2 regions of the Actinoplanes sp. NPDC049118 genome follow, and region 2 is predicted to be linked to the other one. Evidence: riboswitches for the same ligand, from Rfam matches in the RefSeq annotation. Region 2 holds a riboswitch; the other holds the start of a gene.

Region 1 (4,207 bases), on a different contig from region 2:
TCAGGTAGATGTCGGCGGTGGTGGGCAGCGCCTGGTCGGAGCGGACCTCGTAGGTCTCCACCGGGATGCCGCGCAGGGCGGCCCGGCGGCGCAGGATCAGCATGTTGCCCCGGTCGCCGTACGTCGACAGCAGGTCGGGGTAGATCCACACGATCCGCAGCGTGCTCTCACTCATGCCTTCACCTCCGCTGGCGCTCCGGCGACGACATGAGTTTGGTACTGAGTTGATGATTCGCTCGCAAGCTCGCTCATGCCGTCACCTCCGCTAGCGCTCCGGCGACGACATGAGTTTGGTACTGAGTTGATGATTCGCTCGCAAGCTCGCTCATGCCGTCACCTCCGCTGGCGCTCCGGCGACGACATGAGTTTGGTACTGAGTTGATGATTCGCTCGCAAGCTCGCTCATGTGTTCTTCCTCGGTTCTCCGCCGCGGGCAGGCTCAGTTGACACGGTCCAACTCCGCTCGGATGTCCTGGAACGCGGTGTAGTTCGCGATCACCTCGAGTCGGCCCGGCGGGCTCGCCCGCACCGCCTCGTCGAAGGTATGAACGTGCCGGAAGGCCACATCGTTCACTTCCAGGCGTACGGCGAGGTCGTAGGCACGGTCGCCGGTGATCAGGACCTGCCGCCCGCGGAGCGGGGAGAAGTCGACGTCGTAGAGCCACGACGTGTCGAAGCCGTCGGGGTCGCGGGCGTTGATGGAGAGCAGTGTCGGCGCCACCTCGGCCATGTCGAAGGCCTCCAGCCAGCTGGCCGGGTTCTTCGCCAGCAGCAGCCGGATGTTGCGCCCGTCGCGCTCCACCTGTGCGTAGCGGCCGGCCACGGAGGCCACGCCGGCGAGCCGTGGCGCGGCCTCTATCGGCCGGACGCCGAACTCGGCGGCGACGGCCAGCGCGGTGGCCGCGTTGCCGAGGTTGACCTGTCCCGGCAGCTGCAGCTTGACCAGGTGCCAGTCGCCCTTGGGGTCGACGACGCCGTCGTCCTCCACGGTCCACTGGGCCCGCGGGCGGCGCAGCGGGCAGCCGCTGCACCACCAGTCGCCGTCGGCGCGCTCGATGGGCGAGCCGCACTCGGGACAGACGAAGGAGTCGTCGTGCCACCGCTGCCCGGCGCTGAACCACACGACGTGCTGCGTGTCGATCGCCGCCCAGACGACCATCGGGTCGTCGGCGTTGGCGACCACGTGCACGTCGGGGTGGGCCGCAAGGGCCGTGCGCCACATCTGCGCCATCATCGCCACCTCCTTCGCCCGGTCGAGCTGGTCGCGGGACAGGTTGAGCAAGGCGACCACACGCGGGGTGGTCTCGTCGATCACCCGGGCGAGGTAGTGCTCGTCGACCTCGAGCACCGCGAACGGGGTGGCGCCGGCCTTGGCCAGGGCCGAGGTGTGCCCGGTCGGCATGTTGGCACCGAAGGAGTTGGTGGCGACCGGGCCGAGCACGCCGAGCGTGGCCGCGGCGAACCGGGTCGTGGTTGTCTTGCCGTTGGTGCCCGACACCAGCGCGATCGCGCGGCCGGCGGCCAGGTTCCTGAGCAGGTCAGGATCGATCTTGAGACCGATCCAGCCGCCGATCACCGAGCCGTCACCGCGTCCCGCGGCCCGCGAGAGCGCCGCAGCGGTTCGCGACACGGAGGTCGCGACCTTGGCCCGTAGGGGCATTTTCCCGTCCGTCACGGCGACGAGGGTACCGGAAACGGACACTACGTCGAGTGGCCCCGGGGCCCGCGGCCTGCGGTGGGCCGGGATCGGCCGAACGGATGATCTCCGCTCCGCCGCTCGGTGCGACGTTTGGGCCGGTGGGGGCGTTTAGACCGGCATTCTCCCGATCTTGGCCCGGTCCAAGATCCACCCGCCCGCGGCTTTTTGTGTGTTGTGTTTCACCCGTTACTTTCGGCGCAGCGTAAGTGGTCAACTACGCCACGTATCGGCATTTGTCACAGCGGGGTTACAAACCGGACAGGGTCAGGTGTGCCAAATACTCTGGGTGACCATTCGGGGCCCCACGGTCCCCGCGGAAATCGGGTAGCAAGGTTGGGCCGGTGAGCGTCCGCTCGCCGCTCGTATCGCATCGGACCACGCCGAGCCCTGCCCCGGTCCGGGCGGCACGACCACTGAGGTAGCAACAACCACACAGGCATACGGGGGCAGGGACGGGGGACCCAGATTCGGTCCGCCGGTGGTCACGTCGCTTCGGCGGCGCGTACCGCCGGGACCTTGGGGTGAAGTCGCCAGCGGCGACCGGGCATCCTTCCCGCCCGAACCCGACAGCTAACCTCGCAGGCGTGCCGGAGGGATATCTCTACCGTGCACGAACGCAGTTCGAGCCGGAACCGCCGCATGGCCGGAACCGGCACCATCGCACTGTCCCTGGGTCTCTGCCTCTGTGCCGGCCAGCTGGTCGCCACCCCGGCAGCGTCCGCCGCGGCTCCCGTCGTCGAGGCGGCCGCCGCATCGGCGATCAAGCCGAAGATCACCAACTCCGCGACCCGCTCCATCGCGTGGGGCAAGGCGGTCAGGGTGACCGCCAAGGTGATCGACCCCAAGACCGGCAAGGTCGTCACCAAGGGCTCGGTACGCCTGCAGGCCAAGCGCGACGGCAAGTGGCGCACCTGGGTGACCCGGAAGCTGTCCGCCAAGGGGACGGTGACCCTGGCCGCCGAGCCGCACATCACCGGCTACTTCCGGACGCAGTACACCGGAGCCACCGGCTACAGCTCGGTGACCAGTCCAGGCATCAAGGTCACCGTGCGCAGCAGCGGCGCGAAGGTCCTCGCCGAGGCCAGGAAGCACAAGGGCGCGCTGTACAAGTTCGCCGCGGCGGGCCCCAAGCGCTTTGACTGCTCGGGCTACACCCAGTACGTCTTCCGCAAGACGACGGGCAAGAAGCTCCCGCACAAGGCGAACTCGCAGCAGAAGCACGGCAAGAAGATCAGCAAGAGCAAGAAGCGGATCGGCGACCTCATCGTGGTCCGGTCGGGCTCGTACGGCACGCACGCCGGCATCTACGCGGGCAACGGCTACATGTGGGACTCGCCGCACTCGGGCGCCCGGGTGGGCAAGCACAAGATCTGGAGCAACAACTACGTCGTCCGGCGCCTCGCCGCCGCCTGACGGAGTCATCCGTAGCGGTGCGGCACCAGTAAGTACGGTGCGGCACTAGTAAGAGCAGTACGACAGTTCAGTGGGGCGCGACCCGGTTCGGGTCGCGCCCCACTGTCGTATGCGCTCCACTTTCTCCTCCACTTTGCTCCCCGCCCGGGTGCCGGGGGGCGGCGTCCCGCTCCCGAACGCCCGATTTCGGGGGACTTTCGTGCCCGGGTGGGCGGCATGTCGGAAAGTGGACCATGGCGCGGACCGTGAACCCCTCCACTTCGGCTCCACCGGCTCTGACGTGCGCATTCATCCGCGAATCTGACTCGCAGGCCGCGTCATTCTGGTTGCGGGTGGAGGGAAGTGGAGTAGAGTGGAGCGCAGTGGCAGGGCCTGAGGAGCTGACTCCGAAGGGGTTGCCGGCCCAGACGACAGGCGGTCCGCGAAACCGCCCGGGGCAGGGGGGTTGGGCCGATGTTTCTCGGCACGCACACCCCGCGCCTCGACGACAAGGGACGGCTGATCCTTCCGGCGAAGTTCCGCGACGAGCTGGCGGGAGGTGTCGTGATCACCAAGGGGCAGGAGCGTTGCCTTTACGTCTTCCCGATGCCTGAGTTCCAGCGCATCGCGGGCCAGTTGCGCGAGGCGCCGGTCACCAACAAGGCGGCGCGGGCCTACAGCCGGGTGTTCTTCGCCAGCGCGCACGACGAGATCCCCGACAAACAGGGCCGGGTCACCATCCCGGCCCACCTGCGGGGGTATGCGGCGCTCGACCGCGAGCTGGTCGTGATCGGCGCGAGCACCCGGGTGGAGATCTGGGACAAGCAGTCCTGGGAGCAGTACCTCTCGGCGAGCGAGGACGAGTTCGCCGACATCGAGGAGGGGGTGCTGCCCGGCGGACTGTGAGGCGTGGCACCTGTGGGCCGCCGACACGGTCCGGACGTCGCCGCCGCCGTACTGCGAGATCTCCAGCCGCTCCCGCTCCTGGCGCCTCTTCCCCGGCGCCAGGCGTGTGTCCGGTCGGGCGCGCCCGAAGGCAACGGGCACGAGCGGATGGGGATCTGGCGGTACGGACGGACGACCGGGCACATCGGCGCCGAACGCCCCGGTCGGGGG
Region 2 (4,207 bases):
CTCCGCCGTGCTCTACCCGGTCACGCTCTTCTCCGACCACCTGAGCGGCTGGAAGCTGGCCGTGGTCGAGGCGAACCCGATGCTGATCTTCATCGACCTCATGCGGCACGCGCTGATGGAGGACGTCCCGCTGTCGGCGTCGGCCCCGCTGCTGTGGGCCCAGGCGATCGCCTGGACGCTCCTGGTCGGGCTCGGTGGTTATGTCTACTTCTGGCGCGGAGAGAAGGGGTACGGCCGTGGCTGACGGCTCCAGCACCGACCGGCGCGAACCGACGGTCATCGTCGACGACGCACACGTGGTCTACCGGGTACACCAGTCCGCGACGCCCGGAACGGGCAGCCCGCTGTCGAGCTTCAAGCGGATCGTCACCGGCGCCAAGCCGGCCACGCTGCGCGAGGTGCACGCGATCAAGGGCGTCAGCTTCGTCGCCTACAAGGGCGAGGCCGTCGGCCTGATCGGCACCAACGGCTCCGGCAAGTCGACCCTGCTGCGGGCGATCGCCGGGCTGCTCCCGGTCGAGCGGGGCGCGATCTACGCGGCCGGGCAGCCGTCGCTGCTCGGCGTCAACGCGGCCCTGATGAACGACCTGCCGGGCGAGCGGAACGTCGTGCTTGGCTGCCTGGCGATGGGCATGTCTCCGGCGCAGGTGAAGTCCCAGGTGAAGGACATCATCGAGTTCTCCGGGATCAACGAGCGCGGCGACTTCAGCTCGCTGCCGATGCGCACCTACTCGTCCGGCATGTCGGCGCGGCTGCGGTTCTCCATCGCGGCGGCGAAGAAGCACGACGTGCTGCTGATCGACGAGGCGCTGGCCACCGGCGACGCGAAGTTCCGCCGGCGCAGCGAGCAGCGGGTCCGCGACCTGCGCGCCGAGGCCGGCACGGTCTTCCTGGTCAGCCACAGCGAGCAGTCGATCCGGGACACCTGCGAGCGCAGCATCTGGCTCGAGTCGGGGCAGATCCGGGCGGACGGCCGGACCGAGGACGTGCTGAAGGAGTACGAGGCCTACGTCAAGCGGTAGGCCCCGCACCCCTGCCGGCTAGCGCATCGACAGATGCACGTGGTTGGTGTGATCACTCGAGGGGTCGCCGTTGCCCCGGGAGTACGCCTTCCAGCCGCTGCTGGGCAGCCAGATCCGCTTGAACCAGATCACGTAGAGCACGCCGAGCCCGCCGGCGTTGTTGATGAAGTAGTTCGACAGCCTGTCGCCGTATGTCCTGCTGCTGCCGGTCGCGACGCCGCCGAAGCCTTTCTTGTCGGCGGCGAAGTCGCAGGCCTTGCCCTGTGGGTGCTCGCCGCTGTTCTGCTCGCGGAAGCACGAGACGAAGCGGGTGAAGCCGTCCTTCTGCGCCTCCTTCATCGCGTGCAGGGTGCGCCCCGTGATGCAGCCGGACGTCGTCGGGTCGTTGACGCTGCAGGACTGGTTCGGCAGCGAGCCGTCGGAGTTGCGCGGCGCGGCCGCGGCCTTCAGGCTGCTGCCGCCGCCGCTGGAACCCCCACCGCTGGACTCGGCGCCGCTCGACGATTCGTCGACGCCGTTCGCCGCGTTGGCCGCCTTGAGCGCGCCCTCCGCCTGCGCCTTGCGCTTGGCCATGATGTCGAGCTGGCGCTGCTGGTCGCGGATCTCGGCGTCGATCGCGGTCTTCGCCCGCTCCTGCCGGCTCCGGGAGTCCTTGAGGTCACGCACCGCGCGGTCCTGCTTGACGGCGACCGTCTCGAGGATCTCCGCGCGGTCCAGCATGCTGCCGGTGGAGTCGGCGGTGAGCAGGGCGGTCATCGGCCCGAGCCGCCCGACGCGATACGACTGCTGGACGATGTCGTCCAGCGCCGCCTGCCTGGGGCCGAGCTCGGTGTCGATCTCCTTGAGCTTGTCGATCAACTGCTGCTGGCGCTTCTTGGAGCGGACCAGGGCCTCCTTGGCCTCGACGAAGCCCCGGGACGCCGCCTCGAGCTGCTGGACCAGGGACTTGGAGCCACCCTCGCCGTCGTCGCCGGAATCACCCGGCGCGGCGAGCGGACGAGGGGCGGCGGAGGCGGGGGACGGGGCGACGAGCGCCAGCCCCGAGGTGGCGACGAGCGCCGCGAGCACGGTCGCTAATCGCCGGCGGACAGGGTTGAGCCTCACGTGCTTTCCTTCCGTCGGCCGCCGACCGGGTTAGCTGACGGGTTCGGGACGGAAGCGATCCCTACCGGTCCACGCTTACGGCGCGGACCCGATTCACCCCATTACTCGGTTGGTTCCCCGGCTCGCCTTGCGGCGATTAGGCGGCGGTCTGCTCTGAGACCGTGACGAACACTACCCATCGATGCTAAGAATCGACAGGTGTCGCACTCTGGGCAACAATGCGAGCACTCGGCGTAATTCTGGCGTGAAAGGAATGCAACGACTCACACCGATGTCTCACCATGGGTTAACGGCCCGTGCCATTCCATCGAAAGGTAACGGAAAGTCGTTGTGGGGTAACGCTTTTCTGGCCCTCGCGGAGACTGGCAGACGGCCCGATGTCAGGTAAGCTGGCCGCCGGTTGCTGCCAAGGAAGGCACCGCCCCCAAGGTGCCGGCAGCCCACCGCCTAATCGCCGCGAGGCGAGCCGGGGAACCACACGTAGTAGTGGGGTGAATCCACTTAACCGTGGTAGGGATCGCTTCCGTCCCGAACCCGTCAGCTAACCCGGTCGGCGGCCACGCGGAAGGATTCTGAATGACGGCAAGACCCCGCCGGTGGCTGGTCCTCGCCCTGGCACCGCTCGTCGCGGTCACGATGCTTCTCGTGCCCGCCGCTCCGGCCAGCGCCGACCCCGACGACAAGAAGTCGTCGACAGCCGATGACGGCGACGACGATCCGCTTCTCAACGACGTTCTCGACTCCACGGGTCGGCGTTTCGTCGCGGCGAAGTCGGCGGTAGCGAAATCGACCAAGACGCAGCTCGGCCTGGCCCTCCAGGTCAAGAACGCCGAGTCCCGCCGGGACGCCCTGCTTCCCGAGGTCGGCGCGGTCGCGGCACAGCAGTACCGCAGGGGTGGCATCTCCACCATGGGCTTCCTGCTGAACGCCAAAGGCCCGCGGGGCTTCCTCAAGAAGGCGGTCTCGCTCGAGGAGATCAGCGCCCTCAACGACGGCAAGCTGCACGAGCTCTACCAGGCCATCGACCAGGTCAGCGCGGCCAAGGCCCGCCTCGACCAGGAGGTCAAGGCCCAGCAGCGCAACCTCGCCCTGATGAAGAAGCAGAAGGAGTCGGCGGAGAACGCCCTGGCGAAGGTCGGCGGCACCACGGTGACCGGCGGTTTCGTGCTCGCCAACTCGCCCGTGGCCGCCGCGGCGCCGCGCAACTCCGACGGCGACTTCGGCGCCGAGTCGTGCAGCGTGAACGACCCGACGACCGGCGGCTGCGTCACCCCGCGGACCTTCCACATGTACAAGGAAGTGAAGAAGGCGAACTTCAAGCGGTTCGTCGGCTGCCACCGCAACGGGGGCCCGTTCGAGCATCCGAAGGGCCGGGCCTGCGACTGGTCGCTGCAGAAAAGCGGCTTCGCGCCCTGGCACAACCGGGACACCCGGGAGTACGGCAACAACCTGATGGCGTTCCTGGTCCGCAACGCCGACCGGCTCGGCATCCTGTACGTCATCTGGAACAGGCAGATCTGGTTCCCCGCGACCGGCTGGAAGTCGTACTCCGGCCCGAGCGACCACACGGACCACGTACACGTGTCGATGCTCTGATCCTCCAGCCATGAGAAAGCCCCCGCCCTGCGAGAGGACGGGGGCTTTCTCGTTGCCGGGGTCGGTCAGCTGCCGGTGGCCCGGCGGACCGGGGCACGACCGGCCGGCTGGGTCGGCGGCAGGTCGGTCGGCGGCGCCGGCGGGATGCCGAGCACGACCGGCTTCACCTGGGTGATCGTGACCTCCTTGCCGTGGTGCAGGAGGTCCAACCGGGCCGAGCCGCCGCCGTTGCGCAACGAGTAGGTGACCTCGTCGGCCGTCACCTCCACCCGCAGCCGCAGGCCGCGCCAGAGCAGCGAGAACTCCAGGGCGTTGATCCGGCTCGGCAGGCGCGGCGCGAACGACAGCTGTCCGCCCGAGTCCCGCATGCCGCCCAGTCCCGCCACCAGTGCGATCCAGGAGCCGGCCAGCGACGCCACGTGCACGCCGTCGCGGGCGTTCTGATGCAGGTCGTGCAGGTCCATCAGGGCGGCCTCGCCCAGGTA

The links. Region 2 has a riboswitch for cyclic di-AMP ahead of AB0B58_RS14235 (hypothetical protein). Riboswitches for the same ligand answer to the same signal wherever they lie in the genome.
Region 1: another riboswitch for cyclic di-AMP. It lies ahead of AB0B58_RS05825 (NlpC/P60 family protein); the one in region 2 lies ahead of AB0B58_RS14235 (hypothetical protein).

The regions. Positions count from the first base shown of each region.
Region 1 is NZ_JBEZDY010000003.1:230,482-234,688, forward strand. It holds gene AB0B58_RS05815 (glutamine amidotransferase) at 1-175, opposite strand, end outside; gene AB0B58_RS05820 (MurT ligase domain-containing protein) at 440-1,660, opposite strand; cyclic di-AMP (ydaO/yuaA leader) riboswitch at 2,112-2,299, shown strand; gene AB0B58_RS05825 (NlpC/P60 family protein) at 2,339-3,112, shown strand; gene mraZ (division/cell wall cluster transcriptional repressor MraZ) at 3,566-3,997, shown strand.
Region 2 is NZ_JBEZDY010000008.1:96,948-101,154, forward strand. It holds gene AB0B58_RS14220 (ABC transporter permease) at 1-244, shown strand, start outside; gene AB0B58_RS14225 (ABC transporter ATP-binding protein) at 237-1,022, shown strand; gene AB0B58_RS14230 (hypothetical protein) at 1,041-2,126, opposite strand; cyclic di-AMP (ydaO/yuaA leader) riboswitch at 2,130-2,279, opposite strand; cyclic di-AMP (ydaO/yuaA leader) riboswitch at 2,561-2,699, shown strand; gene AB0B58_RS14235 (hypothetical protein) at 2,703-3,722, shown strand; gene AB0B58_RS14240 (glycoside hydrolase family 65 protein) at 3,788-4,207, opposite strand, start outside.